Regions from separate parts of the Streptomyces sp. NPDC050535 genome, predicted to be linked through region 2. Evidence: riboswitches for the same ligand, from Rfam matches in the RefSeq annotation. Region 2 holds a riboswitch; the other holds the start of a gene.

Region 1 (7,632 bases), on a different contig from region 2:
GTTGGCGACGAAGACCTGAACGGTCTCGGCCCGCAGATCACGGGCGTAGCTCAGACCGACGGAACTGAGACCGCCGGCCACGGGGACGTGGCCGCCGACGGGGTTGCGGAGCTGCTTGCTGGTCACACCCGTCAGGGTGTCACGCGCTCGCTCCCGCCCCGTCGGCGGACCTGCGTCCCCGCTCCGCCGAGGAGCCTCATTCGATCTCGATGGTGATCGTCGACCCCTTGGGAGCCGTGTCGCCGCCTTCCACCGACTGGCCCTTGACCGAGGTCCCGAAGAGGTTGAGCAGTCCGCGGTCCTCGTCGACCTCGAAACCGGCGTCCTCGAGCTCCTGCCTGGCGTCGTCCACGCTGTCGCCGACGACGTCCGGGACCTCGACCAGTTCGGGGCCCTTGGAGATGGTCAGCGTCACGGTGTCGCCCTCGGCGGCCTCGCGGCCCGCGCCCGGGGACTGTTCGGCCACCTGTCCCTTGTCGAACTCCGAGTTGACCTGCCCGGCGGCGATCCTCACCTTCAGACCGGCCTCCTCCAGCTCCGCGGTGGCGTCCTCGACCGAGGCTCCCGTGACGTCGGCCACCTCCACCGGGCTGCCCTTGCTGACCGTGATCTTGACGGCGGAACCCGTGCGTCGCTCCGTGCCCGCTTCCGGGTCCGTGCTGATCACCGAGCCGTTGGGGACGTCGTCGCTGAACTCCCGGGTGACGATGCCCGCCGCCAGACCCTTGTCCTTCAGCACGCTCCTGGCCCTGTCCAGCTCCGAGCCCTGGAGATCGGGCACCTTCACCGTCTCCGGGCCGTCGGACACGGTCAGCTCCACGGAGTCGTTGTCGCGGATGCGGTCGCCGACGGCCGGGTCGCTGCTGATGACGCTGCCGCGCTCCACGGTGTCGCTGTACGCGTGCTTGACCTGCCCGGCGTCGAGGCCGGCGTCCGCCAGCCGGTCCTTGGCCTGAGCCTCGGTGACCGCCAGGACCGCCGGGACCCGGGTGAACTGGCCCGAGTTGATGTACCAGACGCCCGCGCCGAGGCCGAGCACCAGAAGGAGCGCGGTGACGATCGCGAGCGTGGTGCGCCGGGACCGGCCGCGCCGGGAGGGCGCGACCCCCTCGGACGCGAACTGGCCGGTCCGCTCGAACCGGCTGGTCGCGTTGAGCGCGGGGGCGTCGCTCCCATGCTCGTTCACCGGCAGCGGGCGCGGCACGGACAGCGAGCGCGGGAGCACGCTCGTACGGTCGTCGGCGTTGTGGTGGCCCGTGGCGAGGGCCTGCGGCGGTACGGCGTCGAGCTGGTCGGCGCTGAGCTCCGTCCGGGCCTCCAGCACGTCCCTGAGCAGTGCCACCGCGTCGGGCGGGCGGACCGCGGGGTTGCGCGCGGTCGCGGTGGTGACCAGCTCGTCGAGCTGGAAGGCCAGCCCCGGCACGACGGCCGACGGCGGCGGTACGTCCGCGTGGAGGTGCTGGTAGAACACCTGGGCGGGGGAGTCGCCGGAGTGCGGCTTGCCGCCCGTGAGCATCTCGTAGAAGACGATTCCGCACGCGTACACGTCGACGCGGGCGTCCGCCGTGCCGTGCTCGATCTGCTCGGGGGCGAGATACGAGACGGTGCCGAGGACCGCGCCCGTCGTGTTCGTGACGGTGTCCACGCCCCGGACGAGCCCGAAGTCCGCGACCTTCACCCGGCCGTCGTCCCCTATCAGGACGTTCTCCGGCTTCATGTCGCGGTGCACGAATCCGGCGCGGTGGGCCGCGCCGAGCGCGGCGAGCACCGGCTCCAGGATGTCGAGCGCGGCCCGCGGCTGGAGGGCGCCGCGCTCGCGCAGGACGTCGCGCAGGGTGCACCCGGCGACGTACTCCATGGCCAGATAGACGTACGACCCGGCCGTCCCCTGGTCGAAGACCTGCACCACGTTGGGGTGCGCGAGCCGGGCCACCGACTTGGCCTCGCGGATGAACCGCTCGACGAACGAGCCGTCGGCGGCCAGCGCCGGGTGCATCACCTTGAGGGCGAGCACGCGGTCGAGGCGGATGTCCAGGGCCCGGTAGACCGTGGCCATCCCGCCGACCGCGATCCGCGCGTCGACGCGATAGCGGCCGTCGAGCAGCTGCCCGACAAGCGGGTCCTGAAGGGTCATATCCACGCAGGTGAGTGTACGAGCCGCCACTGTCACGCCCCACCCGTTCGGCCCATACCGGCGCCGGACTGCAGCCGACCTGTGACGCACCTCGCACGCACCGGACCACTGGACGGAACCCCTAGAACGCCGGCCGCTCCGGATCCAGCCGGGCCAGGCCCTCCGCCGGGGAGGACGCCTCGGCGAAGTGCCGCCGGGGAATCCGGCCCGCGCGGAAGGCGAGCCGCCCGGCCTCCACCGCGTGCCGCATGCCCTCGGCCATGAGCACCGGCTCCTGCGCCCGTGTCACGGCCGAGGCGAGCATCACACCGGCACACCCCAGCTCCATCGCGAGCGCGGCGTCGGACGCCGTACCGGCCCCCGCGTCCAGAATCACCGGCACGCGCGCGTGCTCCACGATCAGCTGGAAGTTGTGCGGATTCCGGATGCCGAGACCGGATCCGATCGGCGACCCCAGCGGCATGATCGCGGCGCACCCGACGTCTTCCAGCTTCCGCGCGAGCACCGGGTCGTCGTTCGTGTACGGCAGCACGGTGAACCCGTCGTCCACCAGTGTCTCCGCCGCGTCGAGAAGCTCGATCGGGTCGGGCAGCAGCGTGCGCTCGTCGGCGATGACCTCCAGCTTGACCACGTCGGTGCCCAGCGCCTCCCGCGCGAGGCGGGCGGTCAGGACGGCCTCGCCGGCGGTGAAGCACCCCGCCGTGTTCGGCAGCACCCGGATGCCGAGCCGGTCGAGCACGGACAGCACCGAACCGTGCACGTAAGCGTTTACGCGCCGCATCGCGACCGTCGTCAGCTCCGTGCCGGAGGCGACGAGCGAGCGCTCCAGGACGTCGAGGCTGGGCGCGCCCCCCGTACCCATGATCAGCCGGGACGAGAAGGACGTACCACCGAGGACGAAGGGATCGTCGGCCATGGGTCAGCCTCCTTGGACGGCGGTGAGGACTTCGACGCGGTCTCCCTCGGAGAGGGACGTGGACGACCACCGCCCGCGCGGGACGACGGTCTCGTTGAGGGCGGCGGCGACGCCGGACGGGGCCGGGGTGAGCGCCGCGACGAGGGTGTCGAGAGCGGTGCCCGCGGCGATCCGCCGCCGCTCCCCGTTGACGAGGACGCTGACGAGGACGCTCATGCGGGCTGCTCCGTACGGGCCGGGCTGAAGCGCTTGGGCGTGAAGGGGCTTGCCACGTCCGGGAGTTCGCCGGTGGTCAGGACATGCGCCATCGTGTCGCCGGTGACCGGGGTCAGCAGGACGCCGTTGCGGTGGTGCCCGGTGGCGAGGAGGAGACCGTCGAGCTCGGTCGGACCGAGCAGCGGCGCGTTGTCGGGCGACGCGGGGCGCAGTCCGGCGCGGGTCTCGGTGAGCGGCAGCTCGGTGATCCCGGGAACCAGCTCATGGGCGTCACGCAGCAGCTCGTACACACCGCCCGCGGTCACCGTGGTGTCCCAGCCCAGCTCCTCGCTGGTCGCGCCGACCACGAGCTCGCCGTTCTCGCGCGGCACCAGATAGACCTGGCTGCCGCGCACCACGGCGCGCACGGTACGGCTCAGGAAGGGCGCGTACCGCTTCGGCACGGTCAGCCGCAGCACCTGCCCCTTCACCGGGCGCACGGGCGGCAGCACGGCCTCCGGAACGCCCGCGAGACGCCCGCTGAGGCTGCCCGCGGCCAGCACCACCTGCTCCGCCGACAGCTCGGTGCCGTCCGTGATGACGACTCCGGTGGCCCGGTCCGCCGCGACGGCGAGCCGCTCGGCCCACGTCCGGCGGAACACCACCCCGGCCCTTTCGCACGCCGTGACCAGAGCCTTCGCCAGCCGGCGCGGATCGACCTGGTGGTCGCCGTCGACGCGCAGGCCACCGCGTACGCCGGGCGCGAGCATCGGCTCCAGGCGACGGCACTCACGGCCGCTGAGCCACTCCGGGTCGAGCCCCGACCGACGTTGCAGGGCGTGCAGTTCGCGCAGGTGGGCACGGTCGTCGGCGTCCAGCGCGACGGCCAGGGTGCCGCACCGGCGGTAGCCGAGGTCCTGGCCGGTCGCCTCGGTGAGCTCGGCGGCGAAGTCCGGATAGCGCCGCGCGGAGGCGAGATTGAGGCCCAGCAGGGTCTGCTCGCCGTAGTGCAGTTCGGTGACGGCGGCGAGCATTCCGGCCGCGACCTGCGCGGCGCCGCCGCCGGGCTCGGGGTCGACGACCGCGGTCGTGAACCCGCGCTGCGCCGCCCGCCAGGCCGTCACCAGCCCGATGATCCCGCCCCCGACGACCAGGACGTCCGAGGTGTCTGATGCCTGGGGTGTGCGGGACGTGCGAGATGTGTGGAACGCGTCCGATGGTGTACGCGACATGGGCGTCCAGCCCCTCCCTTCGCCGGCATGACCCGGATCAGGTTCGTACGGTCGGAGGCCGTTCCAGCCTCCCTCTCAGCCCGGTGCGTCCGGACTCCCGCGAGTGCCTTACGTTGGCCAGCGTAGCCCGCTGCCGTATGTCTCAGTAAGGGAGCCTCCGCCCATGGCCCGTTCGCTCGACGGCCTCGTCCTGGCCCCGGTCGCCGACCAGGCACCCGGACAGGTGGGTACCCGCACCCGCTTCACCTACCGCGAGCGGGAAGGCGTGATCTGGGCCGACTACGCGGGCGGCGACGTCGTACGCGGGCACCTCGTGGGCACCCGCGAGGGCGACCGTCTCGACTTCCGGTACGTACAGCTCAAGCACGACGGCAGCACCTCCTCGGGGCACTGCGTGTCGCGCGTGACGGAGCTGCCCGACGGGCGCGTACGCCTGGAGGAGACCTGGGAGTGGGAGTCGCAGCGCGGCAGCGGGACCAGCGTCGTGGAGGAGACCGGGGCGGGCGACGCCGAGCAGGTCGTGGCGGGCGGTGTGGAGCAGGTCACCGAGCCCGCCCCCTGACTGACAATCTGTCAGCTGACTATGGTGATCAGGTGACCGAGAAGACGCGGGTTCAGGAGCGGGCGGTACGACAGGTCGTCATCGTGGGTGCCGGCATGGCGGGCGTGCAGACCGCGGTCGCCCTGCGGGAACAGGGCTTCGCCGGCGACGTGACACTGATCGGCGCGGAACCGCACCAGCCGTACGACCGGCCACCGCTGTCCAAGGCCGTGCTGCTCGGCAAGACCGAGGGATCCGCCTTCGATGTCGATTTCGAGGCACTGGGCATCGCACTGCGGCTCGGCAACGAGGCGCTCGGTGTACGCCCCGGGGACCACGAACTGGACACCGACACCGGCCCGGTGCCGTACGACGCCCTGGTCATCGCCACGGGCGCGGAACCCATCCGGCTGCCGGGCACGGAGGGTGTCCCCGGGGTTCATCTGCTGCGCACCCTTGACGACGCCGAGCGGCTGCGCCCCGTGCTCGCCCGGCAGCACGACATCGTGGTGGTCGGGGCGGGCTGGATCGGCGCCGAGTTCGCCACCGCCGCGCGTGAGGCGGGGTGCGCCGTGACCGTCGTCGAGGCTGCCGACCGGCCCCTCGCCGGTGCGCTGCCCGCCGAGGTCGCCGCGCCTATGGCCGCCTGGTACGCGGACAGCGGGGCCTCGCTGCGCACCCACGCGCGCGTGGAGCGCGTCGAGCCGGGCGCGGTGGTGCTGGACGACGGCACCCGGGTACCCGCGGGCGCCGTCGTCGTCGGCATCGGCGCGCGCCCCGCCACCGAATGGCTCAGCGGCTCCGGCATCGAGCTGGGCGCCCACCGCGAGGTCGTGGCCGACGACCATCTGCGCAGCTCCCTGCCGGACGTCTTCGCGGTCGGCGACTGCGCTTCCTTCCCTTCGGGGCGTTACGAGGGCCGCCTTCTGGTCCACCACTGGGACAACGCCCTCCAGGGCCCGCGCACGGTGGCGGCCAACATCATCGGCGAGTCCCCGGTGGCGTACGACCCCGTCCCGTACTTCTGGTCCGAGCAGTTCGGCCGCTTCGTCCAGTACGTCGGCCACCACGCCCCCGCCGACACCACCGTGTGGCGCGGCGACCCGACCGGCGCCGCCTGGTCGGTCTGCTGGCTCCACGACGGCCGACTGGTCGCCCTCCTCGCGGTCGGCCGGCCCCGGGACCTGGCCCAGGGCCGGAAAGTCATCGAGGCGGGCACCCCGATGGACCCGGAGCTGCTGTCGGACCCGTCGCGACCGCTGAAGACGGCGACGCTCACGCCGTAGCGGGGCCTGGTTCGCCGAGGGCGCAACCGCCGCGGGGCGGGCGATCCGGCAGCTCGGCGGGCGATTCGGCCGCGCGCCGACCCGTTCCTGACGGGGCTCGGCTACCGAGTGTCAGTCCGGGATGGCAGGCTTGTCCTGTGACCGAGATTGACGCAAAGATCGATGCTCTCGTCCCCGCCTGGCTCACTCTCCCCGACATCGCCGAGCAGTTCGGTGTCGAGGTGACCCGCGTCCGGCAGTTGGTCAGGGAGGGCCAGCTGATCGCCGTACGCCGTGGTGAGAACCGCGCGCTGCACGTCCCCGCCGCTTTCGTCGACGGGGCCGAGCAGAAGGTCGTCAAGGGCCTGACAGGCACCCTGACGCTCCTGCGGGACGACGGCTTCTCCGACGAAGAGATGCTCGAGTGGCTCTTCACCCCCGACCCGAGCCTGCCCGGCACCCCCGCGCAGGCTCTCAGCGAGAATCGCGGCACGGAGGTGAAGCGTCGCGCCCAGGCGCTCGCCGTCTGACCTGAACAGACCGTCCGACGTTCGGACCACGGCGGCCATGGACCACCCCGGCCGCCGTGGTCCGCACGCAACGACAACGGGGGACACACGCATGCCCGACACCGCCGCCACCGTCCGCGCCCGGCTCGCCGACGCCCGCGTCTACCTGTGCACGGACGCCCGCCGGCGCCAGGGCGACCTCGCCGAGTTCCTGGACGCGGTCCTGGCGGGCGGCGTCGACATCGTGCAGCTGCGCGACAAGGGCATGGAGGCGGCCGAGGAGCTGGAGCACCTCCAGGTCTTCGCGGACGCCTGCGCCCGCCACGGCAGGCTCCTCGCCGTCAACGACCGGGCGGACGTGGCGCACGCGGCCGGCGCCGACGTGCTGCACCTGGGCCAGGGCGACCTGCCGGTCCCCGCGGCCCGCGCCGTCCTCGGCGACCGGGTCCTGATAGGCCGCTCCACACACGCCGAGTCCGAGGCCGCGGCGGCCGCCGTCCAGGACGGCGTGGACTACTTCTGCACCGGCCCCTGCTGGCCGACCCCCACCAAGCCCGGCCGCCACGCACCCGGCCTCGACCTGGTCCGGTACACGGCCTCGCTGGGCACCGGCCGCCCCTGGTTCGCCATCGGCGGCATCGACCTCGGCAACCTCGACGAGGTGCTGGAGGCGGGTGCCCGCCGCGCTGTCGTCGTACGGGCGATCACGGAGGCGGACGACCCGGGAGCGGCGGCGGGAGAGTTCGCGAAGCGGCTGCGCGGCGTACCGCTTCCCCAGTAGCCGCGCCCACGTACCGTCCATGCACCCGTCCACGCGGCGGCCCTCGATTGCCGGAACGG
Region 2 (7,632 bases):
TACCGCGTCCACATCAAGGCCGAGAACAACTCGGTCGACGAGGACATCCTGCCGAACCTGATCACGCCGGATGTGGCGTGCAAGTCCTCGGAGACCACGCCGCCCGCATCGACGCCTCCGGCTTCGGAGACGCCTTCCCCGTCCGAAACGCCTTCGGACTCGGCGACCCCGTCGCCCTCCGAGAGCACCACCACCCCCGCGACGACGGGCAGCAACGCCCCGTCCCCCGCGGCCGGTGAGTCCAACCTCGCCGAGACCGGTGCGAACTCGAACACGCCGATGATCGCCGGCATCGCCGGTGCGTTCGTCCTGGTCGGTGGCGGAGCGGTGTTCTTCGGAATGCGCCGCCGTGGCGCCGCGAAGGCCTGATCCTCACCACCGTACGAACGTGTGGCCCGTCCCCTCACCGAGGGGGCGGGCCACACGCCTGTACCCCCGCGGCACCTACCCGAAGGTCGCCCGCTCCAGCCAGAACTCCAGCAGCTCCCGCTCCCCCAGTACCTCCAACCGCCCGCCGTCCAGCGGCAGCCGACGGTAGAAGGCGAGGAGTACGTCGGTGAGCGGGCCCCGCAGCGCGACGGTCGCCCTCTCGTGGCCCCGGCGCCAGACGACACCCTTCTCGGTGAGCTCGACGACCCACTCGGCGTTCAACCCGGCGTCCGTGTCGGTGGCGTGGAGATGGATGCCGCGGCCGGTTCCGCGCAACTCCCTTGCCGGGTCGTGCGGCTGGGTCCGCTGTATGTACTCCACGATCCCCAGCCACTCGTCGATCGCGTCGGCGGCCACCTCGGGTTCGACCTCGTACGGCAGCCCGGCGGCCAGCGTCGCGTCGGCGCGGTGGATCGCCAGCTCGTGCGTCATCCGGCGGGCCCAGAAACCGGAGTTGTGGACGCCGGCCCACGCCCAGACCTCCGTGTCGGGCCCCGCCTCCCGCAGCGTGCCGACGAGCATCTCGCCGGTCTCCGCGAGCCAGCCGTCCAGGGCCGCGGGATCACCCTCGGCGGCCGGTCCCGCGGCCCACGGCACGTCCTCGTCGGGAACATTCTCCCGCGCCCTGGTGCGCACGAGGAGTTCGACCCAGCGCAGCGCCCCGCCCGTATGCCGTACGAGCTGCTCGAGCGACCAGTCCGGGCAGGTCGGCACGGTGGCGGACAGCACGACACCCTCCGAGTTCACCACGTCCCTCAACTGCCGTACCTGCGCCTCGATCGCGTCGCAGTAGCGGTCGTGCCCGAGCTGTCCGAATGGCGTCATGGGCCGCACCTTATGCGGCGGAAGGTTCCCCGGGCACGGCGTTTTCGGGCACCGACGGACGGTCGGCCGCGGGCCGGCCCGGGGCTCGGCCCACGACGGCGAGCTCAGCCGAGGACGGCGATCTCGGCCGAGTCGAACTCCACCCCGACCCGGTCGCCGGGCTCCGGCGCCTCCCTGAGCGTGCACGCCGCTTCCAGCCGGGGCGCGTCCTCCGGTTGCAGCTGTACGGCGACGTGGGTGCCCCGGAAGGTGCGTCCGGCCACGGTGCAGCGCAGCCCTTCCGCCGCGTCCACCAGCCGTACGCCCGCGGGCCGCACGAGCAGTGTGCCCGGCCCCTGCCGGGTGCCCTCCGGCACCGGGACCTTCCCCCACGGGGTGTCCGCGGCCTCCCCGCTCACCGTCGCCTCCACCACGTTGTCGAAGCCGAGGAAGCGCGCGACGAACTCGTCGGCGGGGTACTGCCAGACCTCAAGCGGCGTGCCGGACTGGGCGATTCGTCCGTCGCGCATGACCACGACCCGGTCGGCGAGCGCGAAGGCCTCGCCCTGGTCGTGCGTGACGGCGAGCACGGTCGTACCCAACTCACCGAAGAGCTGCCGGAGTTCCACGACAAGGCGTTCCCGCAGCGAGCGGTCGAGCTGGCCGAGCGGTTCGTCGAGCATCAGCAGACGGGGGCGCGGAGCGAGGGCGCGGGCCAGCGCGACCCGCTGCTGCTCGCCCCCGGAGAGCGTGGCGACGGCCCTGCGTTCGGCACCCGGCAACCCGACGAGCTCCAGCAACTCCCGAACCCGTACCGCCTGTTCACCCTTGCCCGCGCCGTGCATCCGAAGCCCGAAGGCGACATTGCCGCCCACATCGCGCTGCGGGAAGAGCTGGTGGTCCTGGAACATCAGGCCGACGCCCCGCCGGTGCGCGGGCACCCCCGCCTGATCACGGCCGTCGAGGAGTACCCGGCCCGCGTCGAGCGACTGGAGTCCGGCCACCGCCCGCAGCAGCGTCGACTTGCCGCTGCCGCTCGGCCCCAGCACGCACACGATCTCGTGCTCGGCGACCGCTAGGCCGACATCGTCGAGCACCGCCCGCCCGCCGAAGCGCACGGTCGCGGTCTCAAGGCTCAGCAGCATCTAGAACTCCCCGGTCCGGTCGGTCCGTACCCGCTCCAACAGCAGCAGCGCCACCGCGCACACCACCATCAAGATCGTCGAAAGGGCCATCGCCTGGCCGTAGTTGAGGTCACCCGCGCGCCCGAGCAGCCGGGCCACGGCGACCGGCAGTGTCGGGTTGTCGGGCCGCGCGATGAAGACGGTCGCCCCGAACTCGCCCAGCGACACCGCGAAGGCGAAGCCGGCCGCGACCAGCAGCGCACGCCGCACCATCGGCAGATCGACCTCGCGCCACACCCGCCACGGAGACGCCCCGAGCACCGCCGCCGCCTCCCGCAGCCGCCCGTCCACCGCCCGCAGCACGGGCAGCATCGTCCGTACGACGAAGGGCACACCGACGAGCGCCTGCGCGAGCGGCACCAGGATCCAGCTGCTTCTGAGGTTGAGCGGCGGTTCGTCGAGCGCGATCAGGAACCCGAACCCGACGGTCACCGCCGACACGCCGAGCGGCAGCATCAGCAGCGCGTCGAAGCCTCGTACGAGACGGCCCGCCCGCCTGGTGAGGGCCGCGGCCGCCAGACCGCCGATCAGCACGGCGATGGCGGTGGCGGCGAGCGCGTACTCCAGGGAGTTGCCGATCGCCTCGATCGGCGCGACGAGGAAGATACCGCTGTCATCCGAGGTCAAAGCCCGGTAATACCCGAAGTCGGGCGCGTCCAGGGACCGTTGGACCAGCACGCCGAGCGGCAGCACGAGAAGCACGGCGATGGTCGCGAGCACTCCGGCGAGCAGCGCCCACTGCCCGGCCCCGCTCGGCCGGCGGGCGGTCACTTCCGGGGGCACCAGACGCAGGGCGGTCTCCCGGCGCCGTACGGTCCGGGCGTGCACGGCGAGGATCGCGCCCACCGCCACGAACTGGATGATCGTCAGCACCGCCGCCGTGGAGAGGTCGAAGATCTCCGAGGTCTGCCGGTAGATCTCGACCTCGAGAGTCGAGAAGGTGGGACCGCCCAGGATCTGCACCACACCGAAGGAGGTGAACGTGAAGAGGAAGACCATCAGCGCGGCGGCGGCCACGGCCGGGCTCAGGGCCGGCAGCGTCACCTTCCGCCAGGCCGCGAACCGGGAGGCGCCGAGCATCCTGGCGGCCTCCTCCTGTCGCGGGTCGAGCTGCGACCAGAGACCGCCGACCGTGCGGACGACGACCGCGTAGTTGAAGAAGACATGGGCGAGCAGGATCGCCCAGACGGTCGTGTCGAGCCGTACGCCCCACAGTTCGTCCAGGAGTCCGCCCCGGCCGACGAGGGCGAGGAACGCTGTCCCGACGACGACTGTCGGCAGCACGAACGGCACGGTCACCACCGCGCGCAGGATCTGCTTGCCCCTGAAATCGAAGCGCGCGAAAACATACGCGCCGGGGAGCGCGATCAGCAGCGTGAGCGCGGTCGAGGCGAGCGCCTGCCAGGTGGTGAACCACAGCACGTGCCGGATGTCGGACTGCGCGAGGACATCCCGGATCCGGCCGAACTGCCAGACCCCGTCGACCTTGAGACCGCGGGCCACGATCGCCGCCACCGGGTAGGCGAAGAAGACGCCGAAGAACGCGACGGGCAGGGCCATGAGCCCGAGCCGCGCCGCGCCTCCCCGACGGGACTTCCCGCGCACCCGGGGCGTTACTTCAGTACGAGTGAGGTCCACGACTTGACCCACTGGTCACGGTTGTCGGCGACCTTGGCCGGGTCCATGGTCTCGGGGTCCTTGGCCTGCGGACCGAACTCCGTGAACTCGGCCGGCACCGTGGCCCCCTCGACCACCGGGTACACGAACATGTTCAGCGGCATGTCCTCCTGGAATTTCTTGGTGATCAGGAAGTCGAGGAGAGCCTCACCGCCCTTGGTGTTCCCGGCGTTGCTCAGCAGCCCCGCGTACTCGACCTGCCGGAAGCAGGTGCCGGCCGCGACGCCGGTCGGCGCGGTCTTCGGCTTCGGGTCGGCGTAGATGACCTCGGCGGGTGGCGAGGAGGCGTACGAGACGACCAGCGGCCGGTCCGCCTTGGCCTTCTTGCCTCCGGCCGACCCGGAGAACTCCTCGTTGTAGGCCTGCTCCCAGCCGTCGACGACCTTGACGCCGTTGGCCTTGAGCTTCGTCCAGTAGTCCTGCCAGGCGTCGTCGCCGTACTTCGCCGCCGTCCCCAGCAGGAAGCCGAGGCCGGGCGAGGACGTCGAGGCGTTCTCGGTGACCAGCAGGTTCTTGTACTCGGGCTTGACGAGATCGGCGAAGGACGCCGGCGGAGCCAGCTTGTGCTCGGTGAAGTAGGCCTTGTCGTAGTTGACGCAGATGTCGCCGGTGTCGATGGGCGTGACCCGGTGCTCGTCCCCGTCGACCCGGTACTCCGGGAGGATCTGGTCCGAGCCCTTGGCCTCGTACGACTGGAAGAGCCCGTTGTCGAGCGCCCGGGACAGCAGGGTGTTGTCGACGCCGAAGAAGACGTCGCCCTGCGGGTTGTCCTTGGTGAGGATCGCCTTGTTGACGGCCTGCCCGGCGTCGCCGTCCTTGAGCACCTTGACCGTGTACCCGGACTCCTTCTCGAAGGCGCTCAGCACGTCCTTGGAGTACGTGAAGGAGTCATGACTGACGAGGGTCACGGTCTTGGAGTCACCGCCGCTTCCGGAACCTGACTCTGTCGAGCCGCACCCGGAGAGCGTGACGAGCCCCAGCCCCAGACCGACGAGACCGACGGCCGTGATCGTCTTCTTCTTGCTCACTGAATTCCTCCTGGGATGACCAGGAAGAGACGCGGCCCTGCCCCGGAACCTGTCGGAGGTGCCGGGGCAGGGCGCAACAGCTTGAGTATTGACCGAACTTCCTACCCAGAATGACCTGGGCAAGGTTCTGAGGGTCTGCGGCCCACCGGTGACCCGGCTGCCGCACTCTCAGCGCTGTGGCGCTCCCCTGTCGGAATATGAAGATGTGGATTTCGCGGTTGTTCCCCGCCAGGTTACCGCTCGGTGGCCGCGAGCTGTCCGCACGCCCCGTCGATCTCCTGGCCACGGGTGTCCCGGACGGTGACCGGCACCCCGTGGGCCGCGATCGCGTCGACGAACGCCTTCTCGTCCTCGGGCCGCGAGGCGGTCCACTTCGAACCCGGCGTGGGGTTCAACGGGATGAGGTTGACGTGCACGGGCTTGCCCTTGAGCATCCGCCCGAGCCGGTCACCACGCCATGCCTGGTCGTTGATGTCCCTGATCAGCGCGTACTCGATGGAGAGCCGGCGCCCCGACCTGGCCGCGTACTCCCAGCCGGCGTCCAGCACCTCCCGCACGTTCCACCGCGTGTTCACGGGGACGAGGGTGTCACGCAGCTCGTCGTCGGGCGCGTGCAGGGAGATGGCGAGGCGGCACTTGAAGCCCTCGTCGGAGAACCGGTTGATCGCCGGGACAAGCCCGACGGTCGACACGGTGATGCCCCGCTGCGACAGGCCGAGCCCGTCGGGCTCGGGGTCGGTGAGGGCGCGGATCGCTCCGACCACCCTCTTGTAGTTGGCGAGCGGCTCGCCCATGCCCATGAAGACGATGTTGCTGAGCCGCGCCGGACCACCCGGGATCTCGCCGTCCCTGAGCGACCGCATGCCGTCCACGATCTGGTGCACGATCTCGCCGGTGGACAGGTTCCGGTCGAGCCCGGCCTGCCCGGTCGCGCAGAACGGGCAGTTCATCCCGCAGCCGGCCTGCGAGCTGATGCACATGGTCACCCGGTCCGGGTACCGCATCAGCACGGACTCGACGAGCGTCCCGTCGAAGAGCCGCCACAAGGTCTTGCGGGTGGTCTCCTGGTCGGTCGACAGATGCCGCACCACCGTCATCAGCTCGGGAAGCAACGCCTCCTGGAGCTTCCCGCGCGAGGCGGCCGGAATGTCCGTCCACTGCTCGGGATCGTGCGCGAACCGCGCGAAGTAGTGCTGCGAGAGCTGTTTGGCACGGAACGGCTTCTCACCAACCGCGGCAACGGCCTCTTTACGCTCGGCAGGCGTGAGATCGGCAAGGTGCCGCGGCGGCTTCTTGGCTCCGCGCGGGGCGACGAATGTAAGTTCTCCAGGATTAGGCATGGCCGTACCAGTGTCGCAGACATAGGAACAGGGGCTCGCCGCCCTGTGGACAACGAGCCCCCGAACGACGAACCCGCAGGTCAGCCGGACCCGACGAAGAGCACCAGCAGCAGCCACACGACCGGAGCCGTGGGCAGCAGGGAGTCCAGCCGGTCCATGATGCCGCCGTGTCCCGGCAGCAGCGTGCCCATGTCCTTGATGCCGAGGTCCCGCTTGATCATGGACTCGCCGAGGTCCCCGAGCGTGGCGCTGGCCGCGACCGCGAGGCCGAGGAGCAGTCCCTGCCACCAGGTGCCGTCGTCGATCAGGAACTCCATCAACAGCGCACCCGCCGCCATCGCGAAGGTGACCGCTCCGAGCAGGCCCTCGCGGGTCTTGCCGGGGCTGATGCGCGGCGCCAGCTTGTGCTTGCCGAAGCGCCAGCCGATCGCGTACGCGCCGGTGTCGCTGACCACGGCGAGCAGCAGGAAGGTGAGCACCCGCCGTGAACCGTCGTCGGCCGCGAGCATCAGCGCGACGAACGTGGCCAGGAACGGGATGTAGAAGGCCGCGAAAACGCCGGCCGTGACGTCCTTGAGGTAACCCTCAGGAGGCTCCGTCATACGCCAGACCAGGACGGCCAGCGCGGTGAGTGCCATCGCCACCCAGGCGCCCTCGGCGCCCCGTACGTAACCGGAGACGACCATCGCCGCACCGCCGAGCGCCAGCGGCACGAGGGGCGCCTTGATGCCCTTGCGCTCCTCGAGCCGGGAGGTGAGCTCCCACAGCCCCACCACCACGGCGACCGCTATCACGCCGATGAAGACGGCCTTGACGATGAGCAAGGACGCGACGATCACCACACCGAGCCCGACAGCCACCCCTATGGCCGCGCCCAAGTCGCGTCCCGCAGTCTTCTTCTGCGGTGCGGGGGCGGGCTGTGGGGCGCTGGGCATGGGCTCCTGCGGCTTCTGCGACGGGCCCCCGAAGGGCGGCGCCGTCGCCGACGAGTCGTCGCGGAACAGGGGACCGCTCAGCCGAGCGGTCCCCCGGTCGTCATCCTGGTCTCCGCCGTGTGCGGGTACGTCGGGCACGATGGGCATGGGGCGAGTGTGCTGCGCGTCATACGCATCGTATGCGGGACCCGCCGGGGCAGCCCCCTGGACAGGCCCCTGCTCGGGCGCCCCCCAG

The links. A riboswitch is a leader RNA that binds a small molecule or an ion and turns the genes downstream of it on or off. The one in region 2 is predicted to bind thiamine pyrophosphate.
Region 1: linked by a shared signal. The riboswitch ahead of thiO (glycine oxidase ThiO) and the one ahead of ACIBLC_RS20310 (thiamine ABC transporter substrate binding subunit) in region 2 are both predicted to bind thiamine pyrophosphate.

The regions. Positions count from the first base shown of each region.
Region 1 covers NZ_JBITHE010000009.1:53,423-61,054, forward strand. Annotated here, with positions in the region: gene ACIBLC_RS21105 (deoxyribonuclease IV) at 1-126, opposite strand, end outside; gene pknB (Stk1 family PASTA domain-containing Ser/Thr kinase) at 197-2,140, opposite strand; gene ACIBLC_RS21115 (thiazole synthase) at 2,256-3,050, opposite strand; gene thiS (sulfur carrier protein ThiS) at 3,054-3,266, opposite strand; gene thiO (glycine oxidase ThiO) at 3,263-4,477, opposite strand; TPP riboswitch at 4,475-4,588, opposite strand; gene ACIBLC_RS21130 (hypothetical protein) at 4,641-5,039, shown strand; gene ACIBLC_RS21135 (NAD(P)/FAD-dependent oxidoreductase) at 5,135-6,304, shown strand; gene ACIBLC_RS21140 (Rv2175c family DNA-binding protein) at 6,442-6,813, shown strand; gene thiE (thiamine phosphate synthase) at 6,905-7,573, shown strand.
Region 2 covers NZ_JBITHE010000008.1:230,059-237,690, reverse strand. Annotated here, with positions in the region: gene ACIBLC_RS20330 (LAETG motif-containing sortase-dependent surface protein) at 1-369, shown strand, start outside; gene ACIBLC_RS20325 (maleylpyruvate isomerase family mycothiol-dependent enzyme) at 445-1,254, opposite strand; gene ACIBLC_RS20320 (ABC transporter ATP-binding protein) at 1,359-2,378, opposite strand; gene ACIBLC_RS20315 (ABC transporter permease) at 2,379-4,055, opposite strand; gene ACIBLC_RS20310 (thiamine ABC transporter substrate binding subunit) at 4,031-5,122, opposite strand; TPP riboswitch at 5,203-5,321, opposite strand; gene rlmN (23S rRNA (adenine(2503)-C(2))-methyltransferase RlmN) at 5,356-6,462, opposite strand; gene ACIBLC_RS20300 (phosphatidate cytidylyltransferase) at 6,543-7,632, opposite strand, start outside.